DNA from 3 places in the Pantoea sp. C1E2 genome. Region 1 is predicted to be linked to each of the others. Evidence: riboswitches for the same ligand, from Rfam matches in the RefSeq annotation. Region 1 holds a riboswitch; each other region holds the start of a gene.
The links. A riboswitch is a leader RNA that binds a small molecule or an ion and turns the genes downstream of it on or off. The one in region 1 is predicted to bind thiamine pyrophosphate.

Region 1 (4,212 bases):
TCTGCGGTATCGCCACGCTGGCCAGCGCCGACAGCAAGACGCCCACGCTAATCAACGTCAGGTAATGACGATTAAAGGCGAATAGCAGCGCATTGAGCACCGCCATCAGGCAGCAAAACAGGATCAAATTGCGACGATCGCCACGATTGTCCGAACGCTTTGCCATCAGCAAACTGATCACAATCCCGGCGATGGCGTTGATAGTAAAGAACAGGCCGACCCAAAATGGTCGCACCTGCACTTCGCGTGTCAAAAACAGACTGAGCGTGGGTGCCTGCAACGCACCAGCGACACCGGTCATAAACGACACGGCCATAAAAGAGAGATAAACCGGATTAATACGACGCTGGCGCGTTAACAGCGATTTCATGCAGAAATCCCTTTGCGGAGAAATGGGGCTAAGACAAAGAGGGTAGAAGATTTCACAGCAAAACGAAAAAAGCCAGCAGAGAAAACGCTGCTGGCGGTGAAATGCACCCTACTCAGAAAAGGCTCCACGTCGGCGGAACCGCTGGCAGAGCGCCATTCATTGCTGAATGCCTCCCGCTCTTCCATTGCCTGGCAGTATGCCTCTAATATGGGGCAGGAAAAACTGAGCGATTCTGAGAAGGAGTTCCCCTTTTATGTCCTCTGCGCGACTGCAACAGCAGTTCATCCGCCTGTGGCAAAGCTGCCAGGGGCTGGATCAGGAAACCACATTAAGCGAGCTGGCCGAACGACTGCACTGTTCACGACGCCATATGCGCAATCTGTTGAATGCCATGCAGGATGCAGGCTGGCTGATTTGGCAGGCGGAAGCCGGACGTGGCAAACGTTCGGCCCTGAGCTTCAATTACACCGGCCTGGCACTCCAGCAGCAGCGCGCCGAGGACTTGCTGGATCAGGATCGCATCGAGCAGCTGGTACAACTGGTTGGCGATAAGGATCAGGTTCGCCAGATGATCGCTGCCCACCTCGGGCGCAGTTTCCGTCAGGGCAAGCACATCCTGCGCGTGCTCTATTACCGCCCGCTGCCGAATCTGTTGCCCGGTTCCCCCTTGCGCCGTTCTGAAACTCATCTGGCGCGACAAATCTTTAACGGCCTGACGCGGATAAATGAGGAAAAGGGGGAAATCGAAGCGGATATCGCCCATCACTGGCAGCAAACCTCCCCACTCCACTGGCGCTTCTTTTTACGCCCCGCGATTCGCTTCCACCACGGACGTGAACTGGAGATGGAAGATGTTATCGCCTCGCTGGATCGCGTACGTAGTCAGCCGCTGTTCTCGCATATCGACAAACTTCACTCTCCTGCACCCTGGACGCTGGATATTCATCTGACGCAGCCCGATAGCTGGCTGCCTTGGCTGCTGGCCAGCGTCAGCGCGATGATCCTGCCGCGCGAATGGCCGACGCTGCGACATTTTGCCCGTCAGCCCATCGGCACCGGTCCGTACAGCGTGGTACGCAACCAGCAGACGCAGCTGAAAATCGCCGCCTTTGATGACTATTTTGGCTATCGAGCGCTGATTGATGATGTGTCGATTTGGGTGCTGCCGGAAATCAGTGATGAGCTGGTGTACGCGGGCGTAAAGCTGCAGGGCGAGACCGCCGATGAGAAATCCGAAGAGAGTCGTCTGGAAGAAGGCTGCTATTTCCTGCTGTTCGACCAGCGCTCTGAGCGCGGCAAGGAGCCAAATTTTCGCCGCTGGGTGAGCTATCTGTTCAATCCGATTGCCCTGCTTAATCATGCGGGCGTCGGCTATCAGCGCTACTGGTTCCCGGCATACGGATTCTTACCGCGCTGGCACCATCGCCGCGATCTCACTCCAGCTGAAAAGCCTGATGGATTAACCCAACTGACTATCAGCTGGTACAGCCATCATGTTGAGCATGAAGGGATTGCCAACGCCCTGCGCCCACAGCTGGCCGAACAGGGTGTCGAACTGATCACGCGCGAGTTGAGCTACGAAGAGTGGTTTGAAGGTGCAGGAGAAAGTGATATCTGGCTCGGCAGTGTGAACTTCACTCTCCCGCTCGAATACGCACTGTTTGCCCAGCTCTACGAGCTGCCGCTAATGCACCACTGCGTGCCGATTGACTGGCACGCCGATGCCCAGCAATGGCGACAGAAAACCTTGCCGCTAGCCGAATGGAGCAAGCAGTTGGTCAACAGCGACTTTGTTCATCCGCTTTTCCATCACTGGTTACTGCTGGAAGGCCAGCGCAGCATGCGTGGCGTGCGGCTCAATACGCTGGGTTGGTTTGACTTCAAATCGGCCTGGTTTGCGCCTCCTGAGTTGTGATGCTTTCGCACTGTCACAGAAGTGTCTAAAATAGACCGTTCTCAACGGGGTGCCCTGCGTTTTGGGCTGAGATAAACCCGTCGAACCTGATCCGGCTCATACCGGCGTAGGGATTTGAGATGCCCGCTAACTCAGATCCTTTGCGACTCAACTTTATTTTCTCCTCAAGGAGCGCAAAGTGTTAAACAAAGTTCTGCCCGTATTGCTGTTGGTCTCCGCTCCGGTTTTCGCCGCTAAACCTGTCCTGACCGTTTACACCTATGACTCTTTCTCTGCAGAGTGGGGCCCGGGTCCCGCCGTCAAAAAAGCCTTTGAAGCCGAGTGCGGCTGCGAACTGAAGTATGTGGCGCTGGAAGATGGTGTGTCATTGCTCAACCGCGTGCGTATGGAAGGCAAGAACAGCAAAGCCGATGTGGTGCTGGGCCTTGATAACAACCTGGTGCAAGCCGCCGAGAAAACCGGCCTATTTGCGAAAAGTGCAGTCGACACCAGTAAATTGCAACTGCCCGATGACTGGCATAACGACACCTTCGTTCCGTTCGATTACGGCTACTTCGCCTTCGTCTACGATAAAAATAAGCTGAAGAACCCACCGAAAAGCCTGAAAGAACTGGTCGAAAGCCCGGAAAAGTGGCGTGTAATTTATGAAGATCCACGCACCAGCACGCCGGGGCTCGGCCTGCTGCTGTGGATGCAGAAAGTGTATGGCGAGAAAGCGCCTGGCGCCTGGCAGAAGCTGGCGCAGAAGACCGTCACCGTAACGAAAGGCTGGAGCGAAGCCTATGGCCTGTTCCTGAAAGGCGAAGGCGATCTGGTGCTGAGTTACACCACCTCTCCGGCTTATCACATCATTGAAGAGAAGAAAGACAACTACGCCGCTGCGCCGTTCAGTGAAGGTCACTACCTGCAGGTGGAAGTGGCCGCACAGCTCGCCAGCAGCAAGCAGCCCAAGCTCGCACAGCAGTTTATGCAATTCATGGTGTCGCCTGCCTTCCAGCAGACCATTCCAACCGGCAACTGGATGTATCCGGTAATCAAAAGCGATTTGCCTGCGGGTTATCAGTCACTCACCGTGCCGGCGAATGCACTGCAATACAGCTCAGCCGAAGTGGCCGATCATCGCGCTGACTGGATTCGCACCTGGCAGCAAGCTGTTAGCCGTTAATGCCAGCCTGGTTAATTCCTGGAAGTGTCGTTGCGCTGCTATTGTGCGCAGTGGCACTGCTGGCGTTTGGTGCCTTAGTGGTGGTGGCGCCGGTCACTGACTGGCGCGCCCTGCTGTCAGACAGTTACCTCCACCACGTGCTGGCCTTCTCGTTTGAGCAGGCAATGTTGTCTGCACTGCTCTCGGTGCTGCCGTCGATTCTGCTGGCGCGTGCGCTGTATCGTCGCCGCTTTCCGGGACGTACGCTGTTGCTGCGTCTTTGCGCCATGACGCTGGTATTGCCAGTTTTAGTGGCGGTGTTTGGCTTGCTCAGCGTCTATGGTCGCAGTGGCTGGCTGGCGCAACTCTGTAACCTGCTTGGTATTGATTACACCTTCTCGCCCTATGGCTTGCAGGGCATTTTACTGGCGCACGTCTTCTTTAACCTGCCCCTCGCCACTCGCATGCTGCTGCAGGCGCTGGAAAGCATTCCCGGGGAACAGCGCCAGCTAGCCGCCCAGCTGGGTCTGCGCGGCTGGAACCTGTTTCGTTTAGTCGAATGGCCCTGGCTGCGACGCCAGATTCTGCCCACCGCAGCACTGATCTTTATGCTGTGCTTCGCCAGCTTCGCCACGGTGCTGGCTCTGGGCGGTGGACCGCGCGCCACCACGCTGGAACTGGCCATCTACCAGGCGCTGAGTTTTGATTACGATCCCAGCCGTGCAGCATTGCTGGCACTGTTGCAGCTCGGATGCTGTTTGCTGCTGGTGCTGCTCAGCCAAC
Region 2 (4,212 bases), on a different contig from region 1:
ACCGGGCGCGAACTGGAAGTGATGGACGATCACCAATTAAGCGATGCCGCGCAGGCCTACGACATCTTCGCTCGTACCAGCCCGGAGGATAAATTCCGCCTGGTTCAGGCATTGCAGAGCAGGCAGGAAGTGGTCGGCATGACCGGGGACGGCGTGAACGATGCGCCCGCCCTGAAGCGCGCCGATGTCGGCATTGCGATGGGCATTAAAGGCACCGAAGTCACCAAAGAAGCTGCCGATATGGTGCTTACGGATGACAACTTCGCCACCATTGCCAGCGCGGTGCGGGAAGGGCGCCGGGTTTATGACAACTTGAAAAAAACCATCCTGTTTATCATGCCCACCAACCTGGCGCAGGGGTTGCTGATCATCATCGCGCTGCTGGCGGGTAATCTCATTCCGCTGACGCCTGTATTGATTCTGTGGATGAACATGGCGACGTCGGCCACGCTGTCGTTTGGCCTGGCGTTTGAGGAGGGTGAAAAAAACATTATGCGTCGGCCACCGCGCGATCCCAAACTGCATGTGATGGATGGATTCGCTATCTGGCGCGTGGTGTTTGTTGGTTCAATGATTGCGATAAGCGCGTTTGTGCTGGAAGCCTGGCTGCAGCCGCGTGGCTATTCTCCGGAGTTTATCCGCACCGTTCTGTTGCAGACGCTGGTTACCGCGCAATGGTTCTATATGCTCAACTGCCGTGTGTCAGATGGCTTCTCGCTGAGCAAAGGGCTGCTGATGAACAAAGGTATCTGGATCGTCAGTGCGGTACTGCTGGTGCTGCAATTATTAATCATCTACGCGCCGTTTATGCAGTTGCTGTTCGGCACCACTGGACTGCCATTCCGCTATTGGGTGATCACCTTCATCATCGGATTCGTGATGTTCCTGATTGTTGAGGTTGAGAAACCGCTCACCCGCCGATTCAGAACGGCTTGAGTCTGTTGCCGCCCGTCGCGCTGGTGACAGCGCTGCGGGCGGTGTTTTAGACGATGCATGTTGATTTCGGGCTAAAAGATTGGATTTAAACGTCCCAGGACATTCGCTGTCATCAAGTCACAGAGGAAAATGTCGCACGGGCTCAACAACCTTCATCGGTTTCTTTCTCTTCGGTTTTGTCGCCCTGCACAACGCTGGCATGGTCGCGTTATCCTTCGCTAACTCGATGGTTTTGTTAACAGTGATGCAGCACGGGCAGTAATGAACATTCGCATATTGCGCTGCAGCGACGGTGAATGCCTGACCGTGGTTATACATACTGCCAATAAAAGCCCGTGAATCGATACCGGGTAACTGTTCACATCCTGCGGTATGCAAAAGCAAGCCCCTGCGGGCGTGATCGCATACGTAATACTTCGTTGCCTTGTACATTTTTATTTATCCGTTTGCTGTGTGAGTCAATGGACTCATTAAAGTTTGTCATACTCTATATCTTGTAAATTTGAACATCTCACTACGGCCTGGAACTCAGATTGCCCACCACGGCTAGCCAAAGTAAACGGAACGATTATACGTGTGCCATTTTTTGCTACGTCTTCATTGTGCAACAGAAGAGAACCCAGGGTGATTCTGTTTTTCCCAAACATTTCGGTATGGGCTTTTTCAAGCAGGTCTTTTTCTACGGCAATAACCGCATCACGACTGTGAACGGTCAGACAGGCTATTTCATCATTTTGATTTTCTATGCTTTGCGAATATACCTCATAACCCGACGCAGACAAAATGATCCCCAGGGCACAAAGTGCCCCAACCTTAGCAGATGTTTTCATTTTAAATTCCCTTGAATGTTTCACCAACAGTCTCTGGTCTAACTAATGGAAAATCAAGAGTATTTGTGGTTGGTTTGATGAAATGAATTGATGTGTATTGCAGATATCGCCTGGTCATTATCTGATAATGGACGGGATAAAATCTGAATATTACGTACCACAATAAAATCCTGTGAGATTTATTGAAGCGTAACTCGAACAAATAAACCGGGCATTAAAGCCAAAGTACAACAAATAAACTGGTTAAGGATTTGTTAATGACTAAAATGTTGCAGACTCATGACAATTTTTCGTTGCTGAAGTTGAGGTCAGTAGGTACCAGTTGATAAAAACTCACAGCCTGCTAATTCAGCAGCGCTGTTCACATTGATCAATGAATCACCGTGAAGCTGGAACCGCGGGTAGTGCCTCTGGTTAGATCAAAAGATCAGTGTGTTAAAACGGCAAATGGTTTAACCTTGAAATACTGTCAGCAGTGAATTTGAAGTAACCCCAATAAAATCAGTGTACTGAGTGGACTTTTATTGAGTGACCTTTTGATTGACTGCGACTTGTTCCAGGGGGGGCCCGGTTAGCGGGCTGAGATTCTACCCGTCAGTGTTATACACGCTGACAACGTAGTGACCCTACGAACCTGATCCGGCTAATACCGGCGTAGGGAGCGGAACACAGGGCGACACTGCGTCCTGATCCCATCTTTGTGCTTTGTAGCGGACAGACTCGACTCATCAGGCCCGGCCTGAGAGATTTCGCGCAATCGCAACAGGTGGACCCGCATATGACTGAAGCTGCTTTGATCGACGCTTTGCTAACCTTTCTTCAGCGTCAGGACACAACCGACGACGATTTTAACCGCCTGGCGCTCGCCATATTCGCGTATCAATTCGAACACAATACCCCTTATCGACGCTTCGCTATGCAGCGCGGCCGCACACCTTTTATGGTGAAAAACTGGCGCGCCATTCCGGCGATTCCGATCACTGCGTTTAAGGATCTGACGCTGAGTTGCCATGCCACCGATGACGTCGAAGCGGTGTTTATGACCAGCGGAACCACCGGCACAGTGAAGGGGCGCAGCTATCATCCGACGCTTGATGTCTGGAAATGCTCGATGGCGCAGAATTTCCGCCAGCGCTTTATGGCGGGTGAAGAGCGGATTCGCATGGGCATTTTGTTCCCTGATAATCGGGCACTGCCCAACTCTTCGCTGGCGCATTACCTGACGTTAGCGGTGGAAAAATTTGGCACCGCCGAGAGTGAAGTGCTGCTGGATGACAGCGGTATCGCGATGGATCGCCTTTTCGCTGCGCTTGAGCAGGCGGAAGCGCAGGGCGAACCTTATGCGCTGCTGGGCGCGAGCTACAGCTATGTGCATCTGCTGGACGAGTTGCAGCGCCAGAAACGCCGCTTTGCGCTGCCAGCTGGCAGCCGCATTCTGGATACCGGCGGATTTAAGGGGCAATCACGCGAAATTGGAGCCGAGCAGTTTTATGTCGAACTGAGTGCGGCATTAGGCGTGCCGCGTATGCACTGCATCAACATGTACGGCATGACCGAACTGAGCAGCCAGTTTTATGACGACGGCAACGTGGCCTGTCCCTCGGTGAAATCCGGCCCGCACTGGATCCGCACGCGCGTGGTCAATCCGCTGACGGGCGAAGAGGTGGCGGAAGGTGAGATGGGTGTGCTGGTGCACCATGATCTGGCCCACTTCAATTCAGTATCTGCCTTACTGACCGAGGATGCTGGCCGGGCAGTGGCGGGCGGCTTCCATCTGCTGGGCCGGGTCACCGGAGCGGATGCGAAGGGCTGTTCGCTGGCGATGGAAGAGTTCCTGGCTGCTGCGCAAGGTGCAGTGTGAAAGAGGTCGCGGGTTATTTACCGGGATGTTTATCGCCTAAAGAGGTGCAGTGGCGCACGCTGAGTTTTAGCCATCACGGACAGCACCTGGATGTCGACGTCCCCGAGCTGAATCCGGCACAAATTACACTCCTGAGCGCACATCTGCGCGATCATGCTCGCGCTTATCTCAAGACGCTGAGCGTGGCGAAGATCGTGATGATTATTGATGAGGCCATTGCGCGTTTGCTGGATCGAAGCCATCCGCTGCGCCGCAAGGCCGAAACGCTGCTGCCGATTGTCACCGGTTATGACGCCGGGATGATTCGCCTTGGGCTTACCGGATACCTCAAAACCTTCCGACAGCCGCAGCTCAAGCGCTTTTTAGCCGAAGACTTTAACGATCCGCAACTGCTGGATGACTTCCAACCAAGACCTAATGGCGGATTTGCGCGGGCGTTTGGCCCTGATCTGCTGCTGCATATCTGGGCAGGGAACGTGCCGGGTTTGCCACTGTGGAGCCTGATTTGCGGACTGCTGGTAAAAGCGGGCAGCGTGGGCAAACTGCCCGGCGCTGAACCACTGATGGCGGGCTGGTTCGCGCAAC
Region 3 (4,212 bases), 2.1 Mb from region 1:
TGGTTAGCTTGCTATACACGCGCTCATCGGTATGACCGAATTTCACCGCTTTATAACCGCCGTTGTTCTCGGCCATCTTCTGCTTCACGATGTCTGCGCCAATGGTGGCTGCCAGATGGTTGGCCTGACCGGTTAAATCGGCGCTGGCATGATAATCCACGCCGTCTTTCTTGAAGCCATCATTGCGCAGATAAGCCCACAGCACAGTCACCATGCCCAGTTCATGGGCACGCTCAAAGGCCGATGAGATCTCTTCAATCTGACGACGTGACTGCTCTGAACCGAAGTAAATCGTCGCGCCCACCGCTACTGCACCCAGATTGAATGCCTGTTCGACGCTGGCGTACAAGGTTTGATCGTACTGAGTGGGATAGCTCAGCGTTTCGTTGTGGTTCAGTTTGACCATAAACGGAATACGGTGCGCATAGCGGCGCGAGACCGAGGCCAGCACGCCATAGGTGGATGCCACGCAGTTACAGCCGGCTTCAATCGCCAGCTCAACGATGTTCTTCGGATCGAAGTAAGCCGGGTTGGCGGCAAAGGAGGCGCCCGCGGAGTGCTCAACGCCCTGATCGACCGGCAGGATTGACAGATAGCCGGTGCCCGCCAGGCGGCCAGTGTTATACAGGGTTTGCATATTACGCAGTACGGCAGGAGAACGATTGTTATCGATCATTACGCGATCGACGAAATCCGCGCCCGGTAAATAAAGGCTGTCCGCTGGAATGGTCATGCAGCGATGTTGAAGAAGAGAATCCGCTTCTTTGCCCAATAACTGTACGATGTCCGTCATGTTGGCTCCTGAATAAATGGCTGGAATGGAACCGGCAATGGCCGATTCGCCCCCAACAGCCTGGACCGAAATGCGCCAGGCTGGCAAATTGCTGACACCATTTTTCAGACGGATACGCAGTAAAAAAATTCTGCCACCTTGCTATGAGCCGCCTTCAGTTTGAGTCCTGTAACGCGGAGGCACGCCTTAATGTCGGTTTTGCCTTACCACCATTGATGGAAATGGTGCACTGGCCCGATGCCTTTACCCACTTCCAGCGAGTCCGCGTGTAGCAAGGCCTGCTGCAGCCAGGCTTTGGCCTCTGTGACTGTGTCAGCCCAGTTATCATGACGCGGGCGCAGTGCAGCCAGCGCAGCTGACAGCGAGCAGCCGGTGCCATGGGTATGGCGCGTATTGATGCGCGGTGCGGTGAAGCGCTGACGCCCTGCACGTGTAATCAGCCAATCCGGGCTTTCGGCATCACTAAGATGGCCACCCTTCATCAGTACCGCTTCACAACCGAGATCCAACAGCGCATCGCCCTGCATCAACATGGTTTTCTCATCCTGCGCCATATCGCGTCCCAGCAATGTTGCCGCTTCGGGCAGATTGGGCGTGATCAGTGACACCTGCGGCAGCAGCAGTTCTCGCACGCTGGCCACCGCATCGGGCGACAGCAGCGGGTCGCCGCTTTTGGCAATCATCACCGTATCCAGCACCACAAACGGCAGGCTGGCGCGTTTCAGCCGCTCGGCCACCACTTCGACAATCGCGGTTTCCGACAGCATGCCAATTTTGGCGGCATCGATACGCACATCGTCCAATACCGAATCCAGCTGCGCGCCGACGAAGTCCGGTTCAATGCGATACACCGACTGCACGCCGCAGGTATTTTGCGCCACCAGCGCGGTGATCACGCTGGTGCCATAAGCGCCCAGTGCGGAGAAAGCTTTGAGATCCGCCTGAATGCCCGCGCCGCCGCTCGGGTCAGTACCAGCAATAGTTAACGCGTTGATGCGTTTCATACGACAACCTCCAGCGTCCATAATTTGTCGAGGAATGCCGCGACAAAACTGCCCGGTCCTTCAACGGCGCGCGCCGCCTGCTCACCCGCCATTGACATCACGCGACAAGCCGCCGCGACATGCTGCAAGCGATCGCCCGGCAAACTGCTGAGCGCCGCCACCACGGCGGAAAGCGCACAGCCGGTGCCGACCACCCGCGTCATCAGCGGGCTGCCGCCTGGAATGGCCAGCGTGCGTTTACCATCGGTGACGTAATCGACTTCACCAGTGACTGCCACCAGCGTGTGGTAATCCTGCGCCAACTGCTGCGCCGCGCTCAGTGCGGCATCGGCCTGATGCACGCTGTCCACGCCGCGTCCGCCCGCAGCCTGATTAGCCAGCGCGAGGATTTCCGAGGCGTTGCCACGAATCGCGGCGGGATGCAGGCTCAACAGCTGCTGGCAGAATTTGGTGCGGAATGAGAGTGCACCAACGGCCACCGGATCGAGCGTCCAGGGCATGCCCGCCTTTTGTGCAGCCTGCACCGCCGTCAGCATCGCATCGCGACGATCGCGGGTTAAGGTGCCGACGTTGATCAACAGCGCATCGGCAAAACCGGCAAACTGCGCAGCTTCTTCGGCATCGATCACCATCGCGGGAGAGGCCTGTAAAGCCAGCAGCACATTGGCGGTAAAGGTTTGCACCACGTCATTGGTCATGCAGTGCACCAGCGGAGACTGCTGCCGTAGCAGTTGCAGGGATTGCGCGAGTTGCGCGGGGGAAAGAAGGTCAGGCTGTGTCATAAAACTCCCAACCGGCGATCAAGAAGGCGAATGCGGTCAGGCATCTGACTTCCCTACGCTGGCATTATCCAGATCAGGTCAGCGGGTGTATCTCAGCCCTGCTTTACAGGGGCACCCCGAGTCATGGCATGGTAAACATGCCGCACACAGAATAAGGCGCGTAAGGGGAATTGTAAATCGTGGTGGTGTGCAGGGCGCGCAAAATGGCACTAAATCAAATGAGTGAAAATAATTTGATATCGTGAATTTAAAAAGGCCTGCCTCGATCAATTTTTATTAATATTCAACCTGCGACTGAATCTGCCAAATTTATTCTGATCATTGAAAAATCGACTAATAAACACGCGCATAAGCATTCATTGATGCACATCAACGCCCCACCCGGCGTGGCAAGGCCTAATCCCCCTCCGGACTTGAAGAGAGTCACTGCCAATCCAATTCCGGAATCGATAATGATCTCAAAATTATTCAGCTTTATTCCGCACGCCCATAAATGGCACGACATTCGTATTTCACGTAAAGGCGCAATTTGCCCTTCCGGCCGCCATTATTTTTCTACCTATGTTGAAGCCCAATGCAAAGGTTGCGGCGAGCATTTGCATAAAATTTATTATCGCGACATTAGCGATGCGGAAGCACGCCGTTGGTTAGGATGAATAACAGGCAAAAAAAAGCCCCGCAACATCCGTTGCAGGGCCTTGGTGTGGCTATAGCAGGAACTTATTCAGCAGGCTGCGTACGGATCAGGTAATCGAACGCGCTGAGTGAGGCTTTCGCGCCTTCGCCGCTGGCGATGATGATCTGCTTGTACGGCACCGTGGTGCAGTCACCCGCCGCGAACACGCCTTTCAGGCTGGTTTCGCATTTGGCGTCGATGATGATCTCGCCCATCTTGTTACGTTCTACCGCGCCTTCAAGGAAGGTGGTGTTCGGCAACAGACCAATCTGCACGAAGATACCGCTCAGCGCGATCTCGTAGCTGGTCTGGTTGTTACGATCGATATAAGCCAGACCGGTGACTTTGCTGCCGTCGCCTTTCACTTCGGTGGTCTGCGCATTAAGAATCACATCCACGTTTTTCAGGCTACGCAGTTTGTCCTGCAGCACTTTGTCAGCGCGCATTTCGCTGGCGAATTCCAGCAGTGTCACGTGCTCAACCAGACCTGCGAGGTCGATAGCCGCTTCAACGCCGGAGTTACCGCCGCCGATCACCGCCGTGCGCTTGCCTTTGAACAGCGGGCCGTCGCAGTGTGGGCAGTAGGTCACGCCTTTGGTGCGATACTGCTCTTCACCCGGCACGCCCATGTTGCGCCAGCGTGCGCCGGTGGCAATGATGATGCTGCGTGATTTCAGCACCGCGCCAGACGCGGTTTCAATCGCGTGCAGACCGCCCTCTTTCGCAGCTGGGATCAGCTTGATGGCGCTCTGAGTGTCGATAACGTCAACATCGTAATCATCGACGTGGGCACGCAGTGAACCGGCCAGCTTAGCGCCTTCGGTTTTCTGTACTGAGATGTAGTTTTCGATGTCCACGGTGTCGAGCACCTGGCCACCAAAACGCTCGCCCATCAGGCCAGTGCGGATACCTTTACGTGCAGAGTAAATCGCTGCCGCTGCGCCCGCTGGGCCGCTG

Region 2: linked by a shared signal. The riboswitch ahead of ACXI0A_RS24940 (LuxE/PaaK family acyltransferase) and the one ahead of thiB (thiamine ABC transporter substrate binding subunit) in region 1 are both predicted to bind thiamine pyrophosphate.
Region 3: linked by a shared signal. The riboswitch ahead of thiM (hydroxyethylthiazole kinase) and the one ahead of thiB (thiamine ABC transporter substrate binding subunit) in region 1 are both predicted to bind thiamine pyrophosphate.

What each region holds. Positions count from the first base shown of each region.
Region 1 covers NZ_JBSZHT010000002.1:996,922-1,001,133, reverse strand. Annotated here, with positions in the region: gene ACXI0A_RS04790 (MFS transporter) at 1-370, opposite strand, end outside; gene sgrR (HTH-type transcriptional regulator SgrR) at 624-2,285, shown strand; TPP riboswitch at 2,321-2,416, shown strand; gene thiB (thiamine ABC transporter substrate binding subunit) at 2,464-3,450, shown strand; gene thiP (thiamine/thiamine pyrophosphate ABC transporter permease ThiP) at 3,450-4,212, shown strand, end outside.
Region 2 covers NZ_JBSZHT010000004.1:731,729-735,940, forward strand. Annotated here, with positions in the region: gene ACXI0A_RS24925 (HAD-IC family P-type ATPase) at 1-936, shown strand, start outside; gene ACXI0A_RS24930 (hypothetical protein) at 1,054-1,368, opposite strand; gene ACXI0A_RS24935 (hypothetical protein) at 1,407-1,766, opposite strand; TPP riboswitch at 2,316-2,445, shown strand; gene ACXI0A_RS24940 (LuxE/PaaK family acyltransferase) at 2,545-3,627, shown strand; gene ACXI0A_RS24945 (acyl-CoA reductase) at 3,624-4,212, shown strand, end outside.
Region 3 covers NZ_JBSZHT010000002.1:3,094,407-3,098,618, forward strand. Annotated here, with positions in the region: gene fbaB (class I fructose-bisphosphate aldolase) at 1-793, opposite strand, end outside; gene thiD (bifunctional hydroxymethylpyrimidine kinase/phosphomethylpyrimidine kinase) at 997-1,797, opposite strand; gene thiM (hydroxyethylthiazole kinase) at 1,794-2,579, opposite strand; TPP riboswitch at 2,613-2,708, opposite strand; gene ACXI0A_RS14860 (hypothetical protein) at 3,032-3,235, shown strand; gene ahpF (alkyl hydroperoxide reductase subunit F) at 3,300-4,212, opposite strand, start outside.